One region of the Peribacillus sp. FSL P2-0133 genome, then DNA from elsewhere that is predicted to be linked to it. Evidence: riboswitches for the same ligand, from Rfam matches in the RefSeq annotation. Region 1 holds a riboswitch; each other region holds the start of a gene.

Region 1 (5,029 bases):
TTTTATTAAATGGAAATTTATACAAAAATTTCAGGCGGTGTTATATGATAATCGTAAACTCTGCTAAATTCCATGTACAGAACGACGGGGAAAGCTTTTACTATTTCCAATGGAAAGGGAAGGTGCACGGCTGATGACCTTATTGACTCATTTAAAAGTATTGGACTTTTCAACGTTACTGCCAGGCCCATTTGCCACTTTGATGCTAGCGGATTTAGGAGCGGACGTTTTGAAGGTAGAGAGGCCGGGAGCAACGGATTCATGGGGTGTGAACCAGTATCTTAACAGATCTAAGAAGTCGATCACACTTGATTTAAAACAATCTGAGTCCATCGAATCCGTAAAAAATCTAGTGAAGGAATACGATATCGTCATTGAACAGTTCCGTCCAGGCGTCATGGAACGCCTAGGGCTGGGCTATGAGGCATTAAAATGGATCAATCCGAAGCTGATTTACTGTTCCATCACGGGCTTCGGCCAGACAGGTCCCTATAAAGACCGACCGGGACATGATATCAATTATATTTCGATTGCAGGCTTATCAGGCTATTCCGGTACGAAAAAGGATGGCCCGGCAAAAAACGGAACCCAAATAGCAGATCTTGCCGGAGGATCACTGCATGCTGTTATCGGTATATTATCTGCAGTCATTCACAGGGAAAGAACGGGATTCGGCCAAGCCATCGACATCAGCATGACCGACTGCAGTTTTGCCTTGAATGCCATATCCGCACCCCTGAATTTACAAGGGGGCCTCGATCTTGAACCAGAAAAACTGATGTTGAACGGAGGATCCTTTTATGACTTTTACGAAACGAAAGATGGACGCTATTTTTCGGTAGGAAGCCTTGAGCCCCCTTTTCGAAAAGCCTTATGTGAAGCGATCGGTGCACCCGAATTGTATGAACTGAGCATGAAAAGCGATGAAGAAAGCGGAATCAGGTTTAAAACGGCCGTCCGACTGGCTTTCCTTGAAAGGGATTTTCATGAATGGCAGGAAATATTCGCTGATTTCGAGGCCTGTGCAGAACCAGTGCTGACCTTCACTGAAGCGGCCGAACACCCCCAATTGAAGGACAGGGGAATGATCGTCGAGGTACCGGACGGAAAAGGAAATGCCCAGAAGCAAATCGGCTGCCCGATCAAAACATCGGTTTTCACCCCTGAATATAAACATGCAGGCTTGAGGCCAGGACAAAACAACGCAGAAATTCTTCACACCCCCAATCGCTAAATAAAGCTGTAAAGGCTATCACTTTTCCGAGTTTTTTTGGAAGGGGATAGCCTTCTTTTTGAAGGTCGAATTAAGTTGGAGATAGGTCGAAATAAGCGGAGGAAGGCCATATTAAGCTGGAAACAACCCAAATTAAGCAGAAGGAGAACAATAGCACTTGTGGAAAGCAATATATGATTAATGTGAAAAATTTACCAGTTATAACTAATGTGGGCAGGGTATCAGAGTAGCATCCTGGTAAGGAGGGTTGCTTAAACATGTTTGGTCTCTCTGATATCATTAAATTTCTATTTTCCTTTTTTTTGATCATGCCGATCGTTACGCTGATACATTTGAGCGGGCATATTTTCTTTGTTACGATCTTTGGGGGATCAGAAAAGAAGATCTTGATAGGTTGTGGTAATAAACTTTTCGCCTTTCGGAACATAGAGGTGAGGAAATATTATTTTTGGAATGGGACTTGCGAGTTCAAGGGATTGAAACATGATAATCGATTGACGAATACGCTGATATATTTAGGGGGGGCTATCTTTAATTTAGTCAGCATGCTGACCATCTATAGTTTAGTGTATCAGAATATCCTGGACAGCTCGGTGATCTGGTATCAATTCATCTATTTTTCTTTCTATGTTATGTTTTTCTCCTTGTTTCCGATGTATTTCTCGGACGGGTCGCCTAGTGATGGGAAGGCTGCGGAATTGGCCTTGAGGAACAAGCTGGAAGATAGGGTGACGGATGATATATTTGTGAAGAAAATGGATGATGATGATAACTGCAAGTAAAAAGGGGACGTGCTGGTGACCGTTCTTTTTTTGTTTGCTTTCAGCTTTAGGATTCATCATTCATCGTTAGTTTCATAATTAGCAAAACTTGATACCGTTATCTAAAGAGTCATTAAAGGAATGGAAATGTATTATTGCAAGAACCTAATCGGCTCCCTTATAAGTGCGGCCGATTAGGTTGTTCAAATCCTGTAAATCAGAATTAAAGTCTCCGCTAAAAAATCATTTCCATACTTCTTTTGCTACATCAACGACGAATTTCAGCTTTTCCCATTGCTGTTCTTCGGTCAGCTTGTTGCCGTGATGGGTGGAGGCGAAGCCGCATTGCGGACTTAAGCATAATTGTTCGAGAGGAACGAAGTGCGAGGCTTCTTCAATGCGTGCCTTAACAGCTTCCTTGTCTTCGATTTCTCCATTTTTTGAAGTGACGACACCCAGTACGACCCGTGCTCCGCCATTTGGAATGTATTCCAATGGTTTGAAATCTCCTGAGCGTTGATCATCATATTCCAAGAAAAATCCATCCACTGTTTCTTTTGCCAATAAAGTTGGGGCGATACGGGCATAGCTTCCTTCAAACGCCCAAGTCGACTGGTAGTTCCCACGACATAGGTGTGTAGTGACGACAAGGTCTTCTGGTTTGCCTTCCAATGCGCCATTAATTACGCGAAGTGCAAGATCGATTAACTGTTCCCTCGTATATTTTCCATCTTTGAACTGGAAATCTGGAGCTGAAAGTCTGGCAATATATACATCATCCAATTGAAGATAACGTACACCTGCTTCATAAAAAGCCTTCAAAGCATGCTGATACGCTTTGATGATATCATTAGCATAGTCTTCAATATCAGGGTAGATGTCTTCATTATGAATGCCTACAGCAAATAATTGATTTGGGCTGGGAATGGTTTGCTTGGCAACGGCGCGTCCGTTCACGATTTTGTTCAATTCAATGAAATCGCGAATGAAGGGATGTTCAGGATTGAATGAAACCTTCCCGGTATTGCGAACGTTATATCTCTCTGTTTCCACACCATCGAATGTGAGACCTTTTTCAGTCACATATCCCTCGATGCCATTTAAATGTTCGAGGAAGTCAAAGTGCCACCATGTTCGTCTGAACTCACCATCCGTCACGGCCTCTAATCCAACTTCAATTTGTTTTTCGACAATCCGATTGATTTCTTCGGTTTCAACTTCACGAAGCCGCTCTGCTGAAATGGTACCTTCCTTAAATTGCTTTCTGGCAATATGTAAACGTTCTGGTCTTAATAAACTTCCGACGTGATCAGCCCTGAATGGTGCTTTCGTTAATGTGATTGACATGTTGCATTCCTTCTTTCCTTTTAAAAATAAAAAACCTCTTCTTAAAAATAAGAAGAGGTGTTGGCAGCAAAGCTATATACTCTTCTTATCTTCAAGTTTTTACACTTCTGGAATTAGCACAGTACATGATCAGTCTGTTGCTGAGGCATCAAAGGGCCAGTCCCTCCACCTCTCTGGATAAGAGTTGTCTATTAAATTAATTATGACTATACAGATAGTTTTTATAAAGGTCAAGTATTGAAGGTGGAAGATTTCGAATATACCGATTATTAATATGGGTTGAAAAGTTAACTACATCAGGGAACCTGGCATATGCTATAACCGACGTTCCGTATGAGCGGCAGGAGGGGAATGCAAGGATGAGTACATTCAGTCCATTCAAAAATGGCATACCAATAACGGTAACTGAAGCCATGATAGAGAAAATCTTAAGAATGAAATCATATGGTCAGGATATTAAAGTCGAGATTACGCCAAAGCATATAGTACTTTCCGGAACGATGGAAGTGAAAAAAATGATGTTTAAGAAAAACGTAGCTTTTCGGATTACATTAAAACCGGTTCATGTGGAAAAAAGAACGATTGTATTTGAATTAGTGGAAATGGAACCAATTGACAGGAATTTCATCAACCAAAGGATATTTAACAGACCTCCATTTTTTGAATTTGAAAAAAGAACGATCAAAATGAATGTTAATGCTTGGAGCATCGTGAGAAAAATTCCCGTTGGCACAATTAAATCGTATGAACTCGTCGAAGGTGCATTGAAAATGAAAATTACTTTATGATGGAGTTTACATACATTCTTAGCCGAAAACTATAAAGGGAGTGACAGGTATGATAGTGTTATGGTGACATTGGTCATGAAAAAAATGTGTTTGATAAATCAAGCTCTTTAAAATATACTAAATGACTTGAAGTTTTGAGTTTTTCTGGGAATGAGGAGGATAATGATGGATCAGAAGATTTTGCCTGCTTCAGCAAGCATGAAGGATTTCGAAAGATTTTTAGAAAGTTCCTATGAAATAGGTGTGTTTCTTGATTTGCATATATCACAATTGAAAAACGTAAGTATGATGGCAAAGCAGCATAATAAGAAAATGATTTATCATGTCGATTTGATCCATGGCATAAGAAGTGATGAGTACGCGACAGAATTCATTTGTCAGGAATATAATCCATATGGGCTGATTTCAACTAAATCAAACGTTATATTGAAGGCGAAGCAAAAGGGAGTCATTGCCATCCAGCGAATCTTTTTAATAGATTCACATGCGCTTGAGAAAAGTTATAAGCTGGTGCAGAAAACCAAGCCGGATTATATCGAAGTATTGCCGGGCGCTATGCCATGGATGATAAAAGAAGTGAAGGAACGATTGCAGACACCGATTTTTGCAGGCGGCCTCATACGTACTTCGGATGAAGTCATGAACGCCCTTGATGCTGGAGCGTCGTCAATCACCACTTCCAAAACTGAATTATGGGATATCGTTTAATAGGGGAAATTAAAAAAAATCACAGAAAAATAGATTAATTTTTTACAAAATATTGACAGCGTTTTCATTACCTAGTATATTTTATTGTACAAGTTAATATATGTGACGGAGACTAGGAGATTCACAACAGATCTATTCATAATTTATTTTATGAAGATAGTTCTGCTGTGGATCTCCTTTTATTTGTTGGC
Region 2 (5,029 bases), 130 kb from region 1:
AAATGGTCCATCGTTTCTTTCGTTTCTTCTGGTTCCGTTACCTGCTGCACGAAACGCTTCGTCATTTGTTCTTTAGGATTCTTGAAAACATCCAGGACAGGACCCTGTTCAACAACTTGCCCGTTTTCCATCACGGCGACGCGATGACAGATTTTACGTATTACATGCATTTCATGTGTTATCAAGACGATCGTCAATCCTAGGCGCTGATTGATGTCAACAAGCAATTCGAGTATGGAGTCGGTAGTCTGCGGATCCAAGGCAGATGTCGCTTCATCACACAGCAGCACTTTAGGGTTATTTGCCAGAGCCCTGGCTATTCCCACCCTTTGCTTTTGCCCTCCGCTTAATTGTGAAGGATAGGCCTTTTCCCTGCCTTCCAGTCCGACTAACTTGATCAATTCGTTCACACGCTTGGTCCGTTCAGTTTTAGAAACTCCTGCAATTTCCAATGGGAAAGAAATATTTTCCTGAACGGTCCTTGACCATAATAGATTGAAATGTTGGAAAATCATGCTGATTTCTTGACGGGCCTTACGGAGCTGAGCCCCTTTAATTTTTGAAATTTCCTTCTCAGCCACCACAACGGATCCCTCTGTAGGAGTTTCCAATCCATTGAGCATTCTGATCAAAGTACTTTTCCCCGCTCCACTGTATCCGATGATACCGAAAATCTCACCTTTATTTATTTCAACATTCACATTATTTACAGCCTTGATCGTCTCACTGTTTCCTTTTCCTGTTCGGAACAGCTTACTGACTTTCGTCAATGTAATCATTAATCCTCACCTCTTTTATCCAATAAAACCTATGAACTTAGTTGATTTCTCTACATTATTAGTCTGTTTCTCATATCATGCACATGTTTTCCCCATTAAAACAGAAAAAACCTTTCTGCATGAGCAGAAAGGCAGGTGAAGAAACAGGCCTTTCTCTCATCTTCCAAAGTAATTAAACTTTGTGTGAATTGGCACCTTTCCAAGGAAATCTCCTTGTCGGTTGCCGGGTTTCATCGGGCACATCCCTCCACCTCTCTTGATAAGAGCTAATATATAGAATATTTGTACATCATTAAGTTCTTTAGTATGGAGAAATTTTATCATAGATAAAAAAGGAGCGCAATGTATATTATTTCTAGTTCAAGAATGAACAGGAACTTTGGTTAAAGCGTTTTGGAAGTCAAGGAAACGATATTCGTCGCATTTTCAATTGCCTGCTCCAAATCTTCTATTAAGTCGTCTACATTTTCAATCCCGATGGATAAACGGACTTGATCGGCGCGCACACCCGCTTTCGCAAGACCCGCCTCATTCAATTGTTGATGGGTCGTACTGGCTGGGTGGATGATCAAGCTCTTCGCATCCCCTACATTCGCCACATGGGACCATAATTCCACCGAATTGATAAGTTTTGCCCCAGCTTCGCGATTACCTTGTATTCCAAACGTCACGACAGATCCGGCTCCCTTAGGTAAATATTTATCTGCAAGGGCTTTATCGGGATGATCCTCATCACCAGGATGCGAAACCCAAGTCACGGCAGGATGGTTTTTTAAATATTTAATGACAGACTTGGTGTTTGATAGATGCTCTTTCATCCTTACATGCAGCGTTTCAAGTCCAAGCGTAAACTGGAATGCACTTTGGGCACTTAGCGCAGGGCCTAAGTCTCGAAGTAACTGAACTCGGGCTTTCGTTATGAATGCGGCAGGTCCTACTGCCTCGGCGTATACAAGACCGTCGTAGCTTGGGTCAGGCTCCGTGAAGCCAGGGTAGTTTGGCGAGTTCCAATCGAACTTCCCTCCATCCACGATGACACCGCCTAGTGTCGTTCCATTTCCCAGAAGCCATTTTGTAGCGGAATGGATGACGATGTCCGCGCCAAAATCAATTGGTCTGCAAAGATACGGTGTCGCAAAGGTATTATCAATGATTAAAGGTATGCCGGCTTCATGGGCGATTTTCGCTACCGCTTCAATGTCAAGCACCCTCAAACTTGGATTACCGATCGTTTCGGCAAAAATGGCTTTAGTTCTTGGCGTAATCGCCCTTTTGAAATTTTCAGGGTCATCGGGAGAAACGAACTTCACTTTGATCCCATACTTGGGAAGAGTATTTTCAAAAAGGTTATACGTACCGCCATATAATGTAGAGGCTGAAACAATCTCGTCACCTGCAGCGGCAATGTTCAGGATTGAAAGTGAGATGGCAGCCATTCCGCTTGCTGTTGCCAACCCGCCGATACCGCCTTCCAATAAGGCCATTCTTTCCTCAAAAACGCTGACCGTGGGATTATGAAGCCGTGTATATATATAGCCATTCTCCTTTAGGCCAAATAAATTCGCTGCATGGTCGGTGTCTTTGAACAAGTATGCATTGCTTTGGTAAATAGGAACTGCACGTGCACCTGTTTCATCAGCTTGCAGACCGCCATGAACACTCAATGTTTCGAAACGCAACTTTTTCCCTGACATATGATTTCACCTTTTTCTATGGATTTAGTTGGAATTATATGATATCTGGCCTTTTATAAACAAAAAAACCACTTCAACAAGAAGAGGTCTCAAGAACACACCTCATCTACCAGAGCCAACACTCTGCTGGAATTAGCACCGTATATAAAATTTATACCGGTTGCCGGGCTTCGTCGGGCCAGTCCCTCCGCCACTCTTGATAAGAACTATTAAATTCTGCCATTACTTAATTCAAAATATAGCATTTTAGAATAAATCAGTCAATAAATTATTAGAATATTCTTTATTTAATTCCGATCTCGCATTCGAATGTCCGCAACAAAGAAACCAACCACGGTTCTGATTGGTTTCTTAGCTGATTTCCTTAAGCAATCCGTACAAATAAGGAACGGATTGAAAGGCATATATTTTTTTGTGCAGCTTTCCTTTTTTGAAAAGCAATAAACAAGGCACACTTTCGATTTCATATGATTCGGCAATTGCATGGACATAGTTCATATTCATTTTGCCTGCCTTCAATTCCGGAAACAGCTCCAAGGATATCGTCAGCATCTTGGATGCAACCTGACAAGTGCCGCATAAAGGCGTATATAAATATAAGCAAAAGGTTTCCCCATTTTCAACAGCAAGCTTACACTCTTCTTCTTTCCATTCCTGCATCAATTAGTCGTTCACCCTTTGACTTAAAAATTTCATTTTCACATTCATATTGGCAGATAGTAGCACAGTTGCGATATGATGTTCGGGTGAGCTTTCCACTTCTTTGTACATTTTATTAATATACAGGTGGTTCGCTTCCGGCATTTCCCTTCGGAACTGCTTCCGCAGCTTTTCTCCTGATTCATCTGCGTCAAAAAGGAGATAAACATCACGATCCATCAATTCATCCACTAATTCATCCAGCTTAGTTAATGATATGGTCCCATTCGTACATCTTATTTCCACATCTTCATTTAAAACGGAGGCAACTTTTCTTCTATCGGAACTGCCTTCTACAATGATCACTTTATCGAATTCGCCCCACTCCATGTCATCACTCCATCTCACGAATTATGTGCGCAACTGCCACTGTACAAAATGAAAAAGAGAGCAGGCCTTTTCAGTCCCCCCTCTCCTTCTATTTAACCGTTGATTAAACTCTCATACTCTTCAGCGCTCATCAAGTTTTCAATATCACTGCTATTAGATGGTTCAAGCACGACCATCCATGCCTTTTCATAAGGAGACTCATTTACATATTCAGGGTTGTCACTTAAATCTTCGTTTACTTCAACAACCTTGCCACTGATAGGTGCATAAAGCTCAGAAACGGTCTTAACGGATTCAACACTTCCAAATGGTTCGTTCGCTTTCAATTCATCGCCGATTTCCGGAAGCTCAACGAATACGATGTCCCCAAGCTCGGACTGTGCGAAAGCTGTAATCCCAATGCGCACTGTTCCATCTTCCGTTTTGACCCATTCATGTTCTTTAGTGTAACGAAGTTCTTTTGGTGTTGTTGTCATTATTAACCCTCCATATGTACATCTTATTTTATCTATTACATTATAAGGTAGATTGTTCGTTTAAGTAAGGAATTAACCAAATATTTTGTGAAATTTCAGTTCCAAACCTGTTCGAATTGCTCTTCTTTGAAACCTACCGTCACTTTGTTGCCATCTGTAACAATCGGCCTTTTCAGAAGCATGCCATCCGTGGACAATATATCAAGCATTTCTGCTTCAGAAGCTTCTTTCAGCTTATCCTTTAAGCCCAGCTCCCGATATTTTTGACCGCTAGTATTGAAAAACTTCTTCAATTCCAAATTGCTGATTTTATATAGTTGTTCAATTTCTGTTCGCGAAGGCGGATTTTCCGCTATATGGATCGCTTCATATTGCAGTTCATGATTATCCAGCCACTTCTTCGCGTTACGGCATGTGCCGCATTTTGGGTACCAATATAATGTTAAGCCCATCATTTCACCACCTATCAATAGAATACCCGTTTTCAGCAAGCAATACAACGAAATATCTTTTGAATTTCCAATGCGATTTCATCAAAGTAAATAAAAGGGAATGCCTTAACAGGCATTCCCTTTACAGATTCTGATTCATTGCTTACAGAGCATATTTTTCCGCTTCGATTACCTTGACGGAAGCTTCACGTTTTTTCGCAATGACATTGATCGGATTGTGTCTTGTCAGCTTGCGGAGCGACGAAAGCATGATGCGAAGAGTATCGCCTGTTTCCACAGCAATTAACGTTTCTTTTGCATGCTGTTCTATTTCATTGAAAGCTTCCTGAACGAAGATTTCAGTGTAAAGCACTTTTTGTTTGTTCTTCTCCAGGCCTGTAGATGCAATGGCTTTCTCCGTACGCAATACCACGGATTCAGCTGCATAGGCAAGGGATGCGATATCAGCAATGTTAGAGAGGATTTCTTGTTCTTGATCAAGAGTTTTGCCGTATTTTTGTGCCGCTAGGCCAGCTGCCAAAATACCGATTTTCTTAGCGTTCCTAACAAGCATTTTTTCTTGTGCCAGTGGCTCATCGCCAGGTTCTTCCGGCATCATC
Region 3 (5,029 bases), 2.8 Mb from region 1:
CTTAAGCTCCACTTGCATATTATCGAATCTTCTTAACAGATCAACGGATCTCGTATAAAAAATCCCCCCTGCTTCCGTAAGCTCAAGCCCCCTTGTATTACGTTCCAAAAGCTGAAAACCAACTTCATTTTCTAATTTCATTATGGCATTACTTAGGGAAGGTTGTGATATATGCAGCATTTTTGCCGCTTTTGAGAAATTCTTTTCCCGGACAATTGTAGTGAAATATCGAAGTTGACGAAGATCCATATATTCTCCTTTCTATAGCTTTAAACTATAGATATATTGAAATTTTGTATTGGTAATTATATATTATCTCATTTATAATTTTGAAAAAAGATATTTCGGAATTTTTTAAATAAAGGAGAAATTATGTATACAAATCCGACTTTAAAATATTGGAATGGAAGAATTGATTCGCAATCTGACATGGGCAGCTTCAGATACCACCAAAGAGTACGTTTGGCACCGATTTCTGAATTAGCCATCTCTTCCAATGCATCAAGTACCTTTGGATTGATTGGCTTCAAATGTGATGAAGGCGTCAAAAGGAATAAAGGCAGGATTGGTGCTGCAGAGGGGCCTGATCATATTAGGCAGTCATTGGCAAAATTACCCTGCCATTTACCCTCCCAAACCGAGCTGGTGGATGCTGGCGATGTAATATGTGAAGGTACAGAGATGGAGGCCGCCCAATCCCAACTGGGATCGGCTGTTACCCGGATACTGGAGAGTAAAGCGATTCCTATCATACTTGGGGGAGGGCACGAAACCCTGTATGGCCATTATCTTGGGATTAGGAAATCCATTGGACCCAAAGCTAGATTGGGGATCATTAATATTGACGCTCACTTTGATATGAGGCCTTATGAAAAAGAAAGTTCATCAGGAACGATGTTTAAGCAGATTTTGGACGAAGATCAAAGTTGTGGCTATTTATGTATCGGAATTCAGAAGCAGGGGAATACGAAGGCACTGTTTGAAACTGCCGAGAGAAGTAAGGTTGACTACATTTTGGAAGAAGATTTATCATTGAACGAAATGGATGAAACTAAGCGGCGGATAAATGATTTCGCTAAGGAATATGACTACATTATTCTTACATTATGTACAGACGTTATTGATTCAGCCTACGCACCTGGGGTAAGTGCTCCATCGCCGTTTGGACTGAATCCGAAATTGGTCCGTGCCATTATCAGGCATATCGTATCGAATGAAAAGATCCTCTCCTTTGATATCTCGGAAGTGAATCCTTCGTTGGACGAAAATAATAAAACCGTTACATTGGCAGCACATTTAATAAATGAGGTTTTACTGCATTTTAAATAATGAATGGCTTTCCTCAATGCCATCTCCTTAATCAATTATCGGTATTGAAGCGAAAAACCTTTGACAGATCCTGACTGTCCATGAATCATTCATGGACAGTCTTTTTTTGCCGCCTATCAAGGATTTATGGTCCCGGGCATTGTTCGACTAACCCTTTAAAGTGTAAAGGAACCTCCATGCGGCCTCTTCATTAGAAGATTAACCATGACTCTGCCATAGTTCAATACTGATACTTGTGGGTTTTTGGTTTATAATAACAACCATCTAGCCTTTTGAGGGGGGATTCCATGAAGGAATATAAAGTAACGGTAAGGAATGGCAGTACCTTAATTTTGTCGGAAATCATTAAAGCTGAAGATGAAAGAGAAGTCCTTGGCACCCTTTTGATTTCCAGCGAATTATTTAATCAACCATTTACCGACATCAGGATTTTAGAACGCTGATTTGTGCCTTCCCGTTCCATTTGTTACACTGTAATAAATCTTAATACGGTAGGCGATATTATGTGTGGACGTTTCACCCTTTTCACTGACATTGAAGAAATAAAAGATCGGTTTGATATTCAAGGATCATTTGATGAGGAATACCAATTCAGCTACAATATTGCTCCCTCCCAATCCGTGCTATCCGTCATTAATGACGGGGCAATGAACCGACTTGGATATCTTCGGTGGGGACTCATTCCTTTCTGGGCAAAAGACGAAAAAGTGGGCTATAAAATGATCAATGCCAGAGCGGAAACCATTGCAGAGAAAGCTAGCTTTAAGAATGCGTATAAGAAGAAGAGATGCTTGATAATCGCTGACTCATTTTATGAATGGAAGAAGACACCAGAAAGAAAAATACCGATGCGAATAAAACTGAAGAATCATGCTCCATTTGGAATGGCCGGTATATGGGAATCCTGGAAATCCCCTGAAGGCCGCAGCATCTACACGTGCTCCGTTATAACAACCGTTCCTAATGAGCTGATGACCAGCATTCATGATCGCATGCCTGTAATCCTTAATCCAGAAGATGAAAAAGATTGGTTGAATCCATCCATTAATGATCCTGCATATCTGCAGCAGTATTTAAAGTCATTCGATTCGGAACTAATGGAAGCTTTTGAGGTATCGACTGATGTGAACTCGACTAAAAAAAATTCACCTAACCTAATACAACAAATTTGCTGAGAGGTCATTAGACCTCTTTTTATATTAATTCCGTCCCGATAAATATCATAGAAGACTCATTGTACTGATTAACTGCACATTTCAAGATCTCTTATTAATCAGTAAGAAGTGCATGTGAATACTTTAAAACTAAACCTTGCGAAAATAGACAAAATGCTGTACTCTTATATTTGCTTTTCAAAACGACTTCGATGTCACTTTCACAAACTAAGATGGTTTCAGCAAGCTTCCAGCCTGGTACTTTTCTGACAGGCATCGTAATATTTTATAAATTATATAATTTTGATCTTCTTATCAAGAGAGACGGAGGGACTGGCCCGAAGATGTCTCGGCAGCGGACTTAATAGGAGTGCTGTGCCAAATCCAGCAGGCTGATTTTCGCCTGAAAGATAAGGAGGGTGTTTTTTATAAATTAAAAGACCTCTTCTTGTTGTTTAATAGAAGGGGTCTTTTTTATGCTGACAGTTTTTTTAGCTATAGCTCCATGAATGGGTAATCAAGTTCAAATTGGTGTTATTTGCGAAAACTGTTAAAAGAATAAAAGCTATGACACATGTCATGGGAAAAATAAAAAGAGGTGTACATCATGAGTGCAAACAATAAAGGGAATCCATGGGCTTTGATTCCATTTGTCGTATTTTTAATTTTATTTATAGGGTCCGGAATCGTCACTAAAGATTTTTATTCATTTCCGGTGATTGTAGCAATTTCTATTGCATCAGCAGCTGCATTGGCAATGAATCGGAAAGAAAGTTTCAATCAAAAGGTTGATATTTTCTGTAAAGGTGCCGGTGACGCCAATATTATGTTAATGGTTATCATTTTCCTTTTAGCCGGCGCTTTTGCCGAAGTTGCAAATGGCATGGGGGCAGTTGAATCAACGGTGAATCTTGCCTTAGCCGTTTTTCCGCAAAATCTTTTAATGGTAGGGATATTCATTATCGCTTGTTTTATTTCTCTATCTATGGGGACTAGCATGGGAACGATTGTAGCCCTAGCACCTATCGGGGTGGGAATTAGCGAGCAAACCGATATTTCGCTTGCCTTTTCAATGGCTGCCGTTATTGGTGGTGCGATGTTTGGAGATAACCTATCCTTCATTTCAGATACGACAATCGCTGCAGTTCGAACACAGGGAACGAAAATGAAGGATAAGTTTAAGGTGAATTTTTTCATCGTTTTACCTGCGGCCATCATCACATGTGCCATTCTTGGAATTTTAACGATGGGTGAACAAGCCGACATCACCCAAAATTCTTATAATTGGGTGAAGATTCTTCCATACCTTTGCGTATTGATCACTGCATTGGCAGGAGTCAATGTGTTCCTGGTCCTTTCTATCGGAATTGTATTTGCCGGAATAATCGGCTTGGCGGATGGAAGTTATCAACCGTTGGGTGTCATTCAAAAAGTTGGTGAAGGAATGGCGGGAATGTATGAAATATCCTTCCTTGCCATTTTAATTGCAGGTATGGTTGCTGTAATCAAACATAATGGTGGCATCGATTATCTACTCCACCTCGTGACCCGAAATAGCAAATCAAAAAAAGGGGCGGAATTCAGCATTGCCGGGCTTGTTGGTTTGACGAACCTTTCAACGGCAAATAACACGATTTCGATTATCATTGCCGGGCCACTTGCCAAAAATATTGCTGAAAAGTATGGGATTGATCCGCGTAAATCGGCGAGCTTACTTGACGTTTTTGCCTGTTGTATCCAAGGGTTGATTCCATATGGGGCACAGCTGCTTGTTGCAGCAGGAGTAGCAAAGATTTCACCGATAAGCATCTTGCCGTATTCATATTACCCAATACTAATTGGATTTTGTGGAGTCGTTGCCATCTTGATTGGTTTTCCACGGTTTCGGCCTGGAGAAGATGTAGCGAAGAAACGTACTTCTTAAAATGAGAATAGGTAATGAAAAACACCCTGGATCATTGGATACAGGGTGTTTTCTGTATGATCGAAATACTAAAACATAAGCATAAAAATTATTCAGAAGTCACCCTCGCTCTTATTTCAGAATAAGTGTCCTAAACTAATCAAGGCCGTCTTCATCTGACCTGAAAATACCAATTCATCTGTTTGATATTTCTTTAATTTATGATAGACAAATTTTTTCCATAACCAAAATAACTGTGCTTCTTTCCGGTCCATATTGATAATGGTTTTGCGTGAGGCATTTGTCATGAATAGAGGACAACACCAACTAAACCAGAAAGAATAATTACATAGGCTGGGTGCCAGCGTAATTTCATTAGGGCAAATAACGATAATCCAAAAACGAGTAATAAGCTAATCGTATGCCATGAAAAGTTCGGGGCTATCATATGATTGGAAAGTGCTAAACTGATTGCTGCAAAGAGGATTAAACTAGTGACAATGGGTCTTAATCCATAAAACATGGATTGAATAATTGGAAAATGATTCAATTTGCTGAAGAAGGTGGCTATAACGGTCACGAATATAATAGCAGGTAGCAAGATTCCGAGAGCGGATGATATGGCTCCTGCTAATCCAGCAGT
Region 4 (5,029 bases), 1.9 Mb from region 1:
ATGGAATTTGATCGTCGCCATCATTCATACCTCCTCTATGAGTGTTTATCTTAAAGAACCTGCAAACGCCTTTTGTTGATTAAGCAACAGTTGGTATTGAAATAAAAATTCGCAAGCTTCAAGTATTCTTTTTGCTTCGAGTCCGCTTTTACCCCAAACCGTAATGCCATGATTGCGGATCAGCACGGCGCCAGAGTCTTCTTCGACATGTGGCTTGAACTTATCGGATAACAGCGGAATGTCAGCGTGATTATATATGATTGGAATCCGAAGCTCCGAATCTTCCTCCCACCGACCGGTCGCTTTAATGATTTCATGATTACAAAAGGAAACCTGGCCTTCATCTCCGTACAATTCTGATATCACATTATTTTCAACTGTATGGACATGGAGTACACAGTTCGCATTTGTTTTCCGGTAAATGACTGTATGAAGTAAAGTTTCGGCCGATGGTCTTAGGTTCGTTTCTTCAACTGGTTTTCCTTTTAAATCCACCAGTAAAAAATCCGAATCCGTTTGCTTCCTTTTATCCTTACCGCTTGCCGTAATATAAAAGAAAGGGCTTTTGGGCTCGCGGATGGACAAGTTCCCGCTTGTTCCCATAAACCAATCCCTTTCGGCCAGTTCAGCTTTAATATCTGCCAACTCCCGCCATTCTTTAGAATGATTGTTCACGCTTTAACCGCCTCCTGCCGCTTTAAAATGTCAATTACATCAAAAAATGTTTCAAATCCTTGATGTGGAATTCCTTCCCTATCGCATTTTTCAAGCAGTATGTCACGGGCTATGACAAAATCGGCCTGTTTAGCCGCTTCAAAATCCGTTACTGAATCTCCAATAACGAATTTAAAATCTTCCGCACCCGCTATTTCCCTCATAATGGATGGCTTGCAGCAACCGCAATCATTATTACATTGATCATCACAAGCATGTGGCCACTCTATATAAATCTTTTCCTTATCAAAAAATGCATGGTTGCAATAAACGGACTCTGTTGGCAAGATATCATTTAAAAGCGGTGCAATGAAAAAATCCATGCCCCCGCTTACTATATATAAAGGGATGTTGGCTTGTTTCGTATACTCAACGAATTCATAAAACCCTGGACGAATGCCGGCCGTTTTTCTTACATATTGGATGATGTCATCCTTCATGCCACTATCAAGCAGTGAAAACATATCCCCAACTCCTGAAGATATACTGATTTTTTGCTGAAGGACACCGTCTTTCAACGCTTCCCATTCCGGAGGCGCAAATTTTTTCATGATGGAAATGATATTGTCCGTGTTGGTGATCGTTCCGTCAAAATCACAAAAGATGATCGGTTTCATTATTTCTTATAAGCCTCCCCATAACACAAGAGCTTTTTTTAGTGTTTCTTCCTCAGCCGCCGCTTCTGATAGGTCCTTTCCTGCTAGAACGGCTTCCACAGCAGAACGGAAAGCCTTGGCCCCGCCCTCTGCTCCGTCAGGGTGCCCGTGAATTCCGCCCCCTGCATTAATCACGCTATCGAGCCCAAAATCCTTGATTAAGTCCGGAACCATGCCTGGATGAATGCCTGCAGAAGGAACAGGGAAGGCTTTTTTCCATGAAAGTTCATCTTTTGTCAGAGCTTCAGCAATCGCCAAGGTCTCCTTTTTTTCTAGTGCGACATTTCCATAAGGGGATGGGAACAAGGATAAATCCGCACCTGATAACCTTACTAATTTACCAAGCAATAACGGATAGCCGATCCCATAAAATGATGAAGATGCCAATGCCCCGCTATATGCGGGATGCGCCATGATCGGCAGCTTGATACGATCATGTTCACTCAAGGCCTGCAATACATCCAAACCATATGTATGAACGTTGAACAATAAAGCATCTGCCCCTGCTTCAGCCGCCTGCTCTGCCTTATCCAGTAATTCAAATGTTTTCCCTGATAGATTGACAGCATATAAAGTTCGGTGGCCAGTGGTTTCATGGACTTCATTCAATATTCTTTTTCCCGTTTTTATTCTATCGAAAAATGGAGTCAGTTCCTGGTCGAAGAGGATCTCATCATCTTTAACTAGGTCGACACCCCCTAATGCTTGTTGCCTCAGTTGCTCATTATGGAATGTCAGGTCCCTTCCTAATACACCTTTAAAGATGCTCATCACCAGGGGCCGGTTAAATACGCCAATCTTTTCCCTTATGCCTCCAATACCAAATTGCGGCCCGGGAAAAGCTTTTTGAATATCACCGACAAAATCCAGGTCGATAAGTTTTATTTCTCCGTCCAATGAAAGTTTGCCGAAGACCGTCGTGAGGATTGCAGGTAAATCAATGGAGAAATTCCCTGCCGGATAGGCAATTTTAATAAGCGAACGGTATACTTTACGATTAAAGTAGCTGTTTGCCCTCTCTTCTTCAGATAGTGGTGTCACCGATACGACGCGCCCCTTATGTTTTTCCAGTTGTTTCTGGACCAAATGTGGCAGGTCCGTCCATGTCCCGACAGTCAAACCTAAGGCGATGCTCTCTGCTTTTTTCTCATGATTTCCATTGAAGTCATGAATTAAATAAGTAGCGACTATCTCGCTCATCTGAATCACTCCTATAACACGTTAGTAAACTCTCGATGTCATTAACCTGAAATGTTCTCAAAATGGCAAAAGCCCCTTCATAAAGAAGAGGCTTTAAAAAGCCATCTTCTTATCTCCCAGCCATTGGCTGCAAGAATTAGCACCGTGCCTTGTGGATTTAAAGAAAATCCGGCGAAGAATTCCGCCCCATTTTACAATGGAATTACGGTCGGTTGCTGGGCTTCATAGGGCTAGTCCCTCCACCTGCTCAAAATAAGAAAACGCTGATATATAAATTGCATTCAAGTATCGAAAGATTAAGAATTTATTTTGTATTCTGACAGGTAATCCCTACTTTGTCAATAAGTTTTAACTATTTAACGGTGAATAAATCGGATACCTCATTCCATCGTTAAAATAAGTTTAATGTACGTATTCGTTCCACAGCCTCTTCAAGCCGTTCTTCGGAAGTCAATAGCCCTACCCTGACGTAACCTTCGCCAAATTCACCGAATCCATTCCCTGCGGCAACAGCTACGTGGGCATGCGTTAATAAATAGTCTGCAAAACTCTCTGACGTAAAACCTTTAGGTACCTTGAGCCAGGCAAAAAACGATGCCGCAGGCGCTTTGACATCCCAGCCGATTGCCCTCAATCCCTCAATGAAAACATTTCTTCGTCCTTCGTACATCTGCACTAACTGCTCTACACAGCTCTGCGAGTCAAGCAAAGCGCTTGCCGCAGCTTCTTGTATCGCCGGGAAAAGACTCACATAAAGATGGTCTTGTAATAGTTCAAGAGCTTCTATTACACTCTTATTCCCCACTGCGAAGCCGACTCTCCACCCTGCCATATTGTATGTTTTCGATAGTGTGTATATTTCTATTCCTACATCCTTCGCTCCCTTTGCCTGGAGAAAGCTTATCGGTTTTTTTCCGTCGAATCCGATCGCACCATAAGCGAAATCGTGGACCACACAAATGGAATGCTCTTTTGCGAAGGTGACGGTTTCATCAAAGAAACTTTCAGTTGCAGAAGCACCTGTGGGATTATTCGGATAGTTCAAGAACATCATTTTGGCTTTATCAAGTACTTCTTTATGTATGTCATCGTATTTCGGAAGAAAATCATTTTCTTCTGTCAAGGGCATGAGTTCGGTCTTTGCCTGGGCTAAAACAACTCCGGAAAGATAATCCGGATAGCCTGGATCTGGAACAAGGATCGTATCACCTGGATTCAATAAACACTGCGGCAGTTCTACAAGACCTGCCTTCCCCCCGAAGAGAATCGCCACTTCACTATTCGGATCTAGCTTGACACCGTATTCTCGTTCATAAAAGACGGCGGCAGCATCTTTTAAATATTGATGCCCCCGGAATGGCGAATATTTATGATTTATCGTTTTTTCAGCGGCAGACTGCAAACTTTTCACGATATGTTCTGGCGTCGGCTGATCAGGGTTTCCCTGGCCTAAATTAATGACATCATGTCCTTGCTCCGTGATCGCATTGACTTTTGCGACTAGTGAAGCAAAAAACTGCTTGGGCAGGTCCTGAAGCTGGCCGGATTTTTCGAATTGCACCATTTATACACCTTCTCTGAAATTTCTTGAAATTCTAGTCACAAATGATATATGTTTATCATAGTCTTGTAAAGTATTTTTTACATGTGGGGGTTTTAAACGATGAAGTGGAAAATAGCTTGTATTCAAATGGATATAGCCTTCGGGCAACCGGATATCAATTTTCAGGTTGCAGAACAATGGATGGAAAAAGCGGCACGCTCAGAACCCGATATCGTCATTTTACCGGAACTTTGGACAACAGGATACGACTTGACCAGGTTAAATGAGATTGCTGATCATGAGGCAGAAAAAACGATTGAATTTTTTAAAACACAGGCACAGAAACACCAGATTCACATCATAGGCGGTTCCATTGCGAAAAAAACAAGCAAGGGAATCTATAACACCATGATCATCATCGATAAACATGGAAATCTCATTAAAGAATATGATAAGCTTCACTTATTTCAGTTAATGGATGAACATCATTTCCTGCAGCCAGGAGAAAAAGATGGTTTATTTACTCTTGATGAAAAAATATGTGCTGGATTCGTTTGTTATGACATCCGTTTTCCTGAATGGCAGCGAGCCCATACCGTTCAAGGCGCCGAAGTTCTATTCGTAACGGCTGAATGGCCAAAGCCGAGACTCGATCATTGGAGAGCCTTGTTGATTAGCCGTGCCATCGAGAACCAAGCCTATGTTGTAGCCGTTAATCGTTCAGGTTCGGATGTCAATAATATATTTGCGGGTCATTCCTTGATTATTGATCCATGGGGGAATATCATAAGTGAAGCCGGAGAAGAAAACGAACTCTTGACAGGCACCCTGGACTTCAAAAAAGTTACGGAAGCCCGTAACAAAATACCTGTATTCGAAGATCGCCGCCCTGATTTTTATTAATTTACCCATTGAC

Evidence for each region. Region 1 has a riboswitch for S-adenosylmethionine ahead of MKY17_RS25350 (5-methyltetrahydropteroyltriglutamate--homocysteine S-methyltransferase). Riboswitches for the same ligand answer to the same signal wherever they lie in the genome.
Region 2: another riboswitch for S-adenosylmethionine. It lies ahead of MKY17_RS26050 (O-acetylhomoserine aminocarboxypropyltransferase/cysteine synthase family protein); the one in region 1 lies ahead of MKY17_RS25350 (5-methyltetrahydropteroyltriglutamate--homocysteine S-methyltransferase).
Region 3: another riboswitch for S-adenosylmethionine. It lies ahead of MKY17_RS11650 (Na+/H+ antiporter NhaC family protein); the one in region 1 lies ahead of MKY17_RS25350 (5-methyltetrahydropteroyltriglutamate--homocysteine S-methyltransferase).
Region 4: another riboswitch for S-adenosylmethionine. It lies ahead of mtnW (2,3-diketo-5-methylthiopentyl-1-phosphate enolase); the one in region 1 lies ahead of MKY17_RS25350 (5-methyltetrahydropteroyltriglutamate--homocysteine S-methyltransferase).

What each region holds. Positions count from the first base shown of each region.
Region 1 covers NZ_CP150254.1:5,243,719-5,248,747, reverse strand. Annotated here, with positions in the region: gene MKY17_RS25360 (CaiB/BaiF CoA-transferase family protein) at 134-1,234, shown strand; gene MKY17_RS25355 (hypothetical protein) at 1,492-2,016, shown strand; gene MKY17_RS25350 (5-methyltetrahydropteroyltriglutamate--homocysteine S-methyltransferase) at 2,239-3,342, opposite strand; SAM riboswitch class I at 3,425-3,526, opposite strand; gene MKY17_RS25345 (hypothetical protein) at 3,702-4,130, shown strand; gene MKY17_RS25340 (glycerol-3-phosphate responsive antiterminator) at 4,296-4,838, shown strand.
Region 2 covers NZ_CP150254.1:5,371,470-5,376,498, forward strand. Annotated here, with positions in the region: gene MKY17_RS26045 (methionine ABC transporter ATP-binding protein) at 1-779, opposite strand, end outside; SAM riboswitch class I at 933-1,045, opposite strand; gene MKY17_RS26050 (O-acetylhomoserine aminocarboxypropyltransferase/cysteine synthase family protein) at 1,163-2,473, opposite strand; SAM riboswitch class I at 2,573-2,679, opposite strand; gene MKY17_RS26055 (thioredoxin family protein) at 2,825-3,133, opposite strand; gene MKY17_RS26060 (toprim domain-containing protein) at 3,137-3,502, opposite strand; gene gcvH (glycine cleavage system protein GcvH) at 3,595-3,978, opposite strand; gene MKY17_RS26070 (arsenate reductase family protein) at 4,074-4,430, opposite strand; gene MKY17_RS26075 (acyl-CoA dehydrogenase family protein) at 4,573-5,029, opposite strand, start outside.
Region 3 covers NZ_CP150254.1:2,431,497-2,436,525, forward strand. Annotated here, with positions in the region: gene MKY17_RS11630 (LysR family transcriptional regulator) at 1-249, opposite strand, end outside; gene hutG (formimidoylglutamase) at 373-1,329, shown strand; gene MKY17_RS11640 (hypothetical protein) at 1,617-1,772, shown strand; gene MKY17_RS11645 (SOS response-associated peptidase) at 1,833-2,504, shown strand; SAM riboswitch class I at 2,793-2,900, shown strand; gene MKY17_RS11650 (Na+/H+ antiporter NhaC family protein) at 3,091-4,407, shown strand; gene MKY17_RS11655 (hypothetical protein) at 4,524-4,694, opposite strand; gene MKY17_RS11660 (chromate transporter) at 4,691-5,029, opposite strand, start outside.
Region 4 covers NZ_CP150254.1:3,374,780-3,379,808, forward strand. Annotated here, with positions in the region: gene MKY17_RS16115 (cupin domain-containing protein) at 1-21, opposite strand, end outside; gene MKY17_RS16120 (methylthioribulose 1-phosphate dehydratase) at 46-675, opposite strand; gene MKY17_RS16125 (2-hydroxy-3-keto-5-methylthiopentenyl-1-phosphate phosphatase) at 672-1,331, opposite strand; gene mtnW (2,3-diketo-5-methylthiopentyl-1-phosphate enolase) at 1,338-2,570, opposite strand; SAM riboswitch class I at 2,677-2,829, opposite strand; gene MKY17_RS16135 (pyridoxal phosphate-dependent aminotransferase) at 2,962-4,134, opposite strand; gene MKY17_RS16140 (carbon-nitrogen family hydrolase) at 4,234-5,016, shown strand.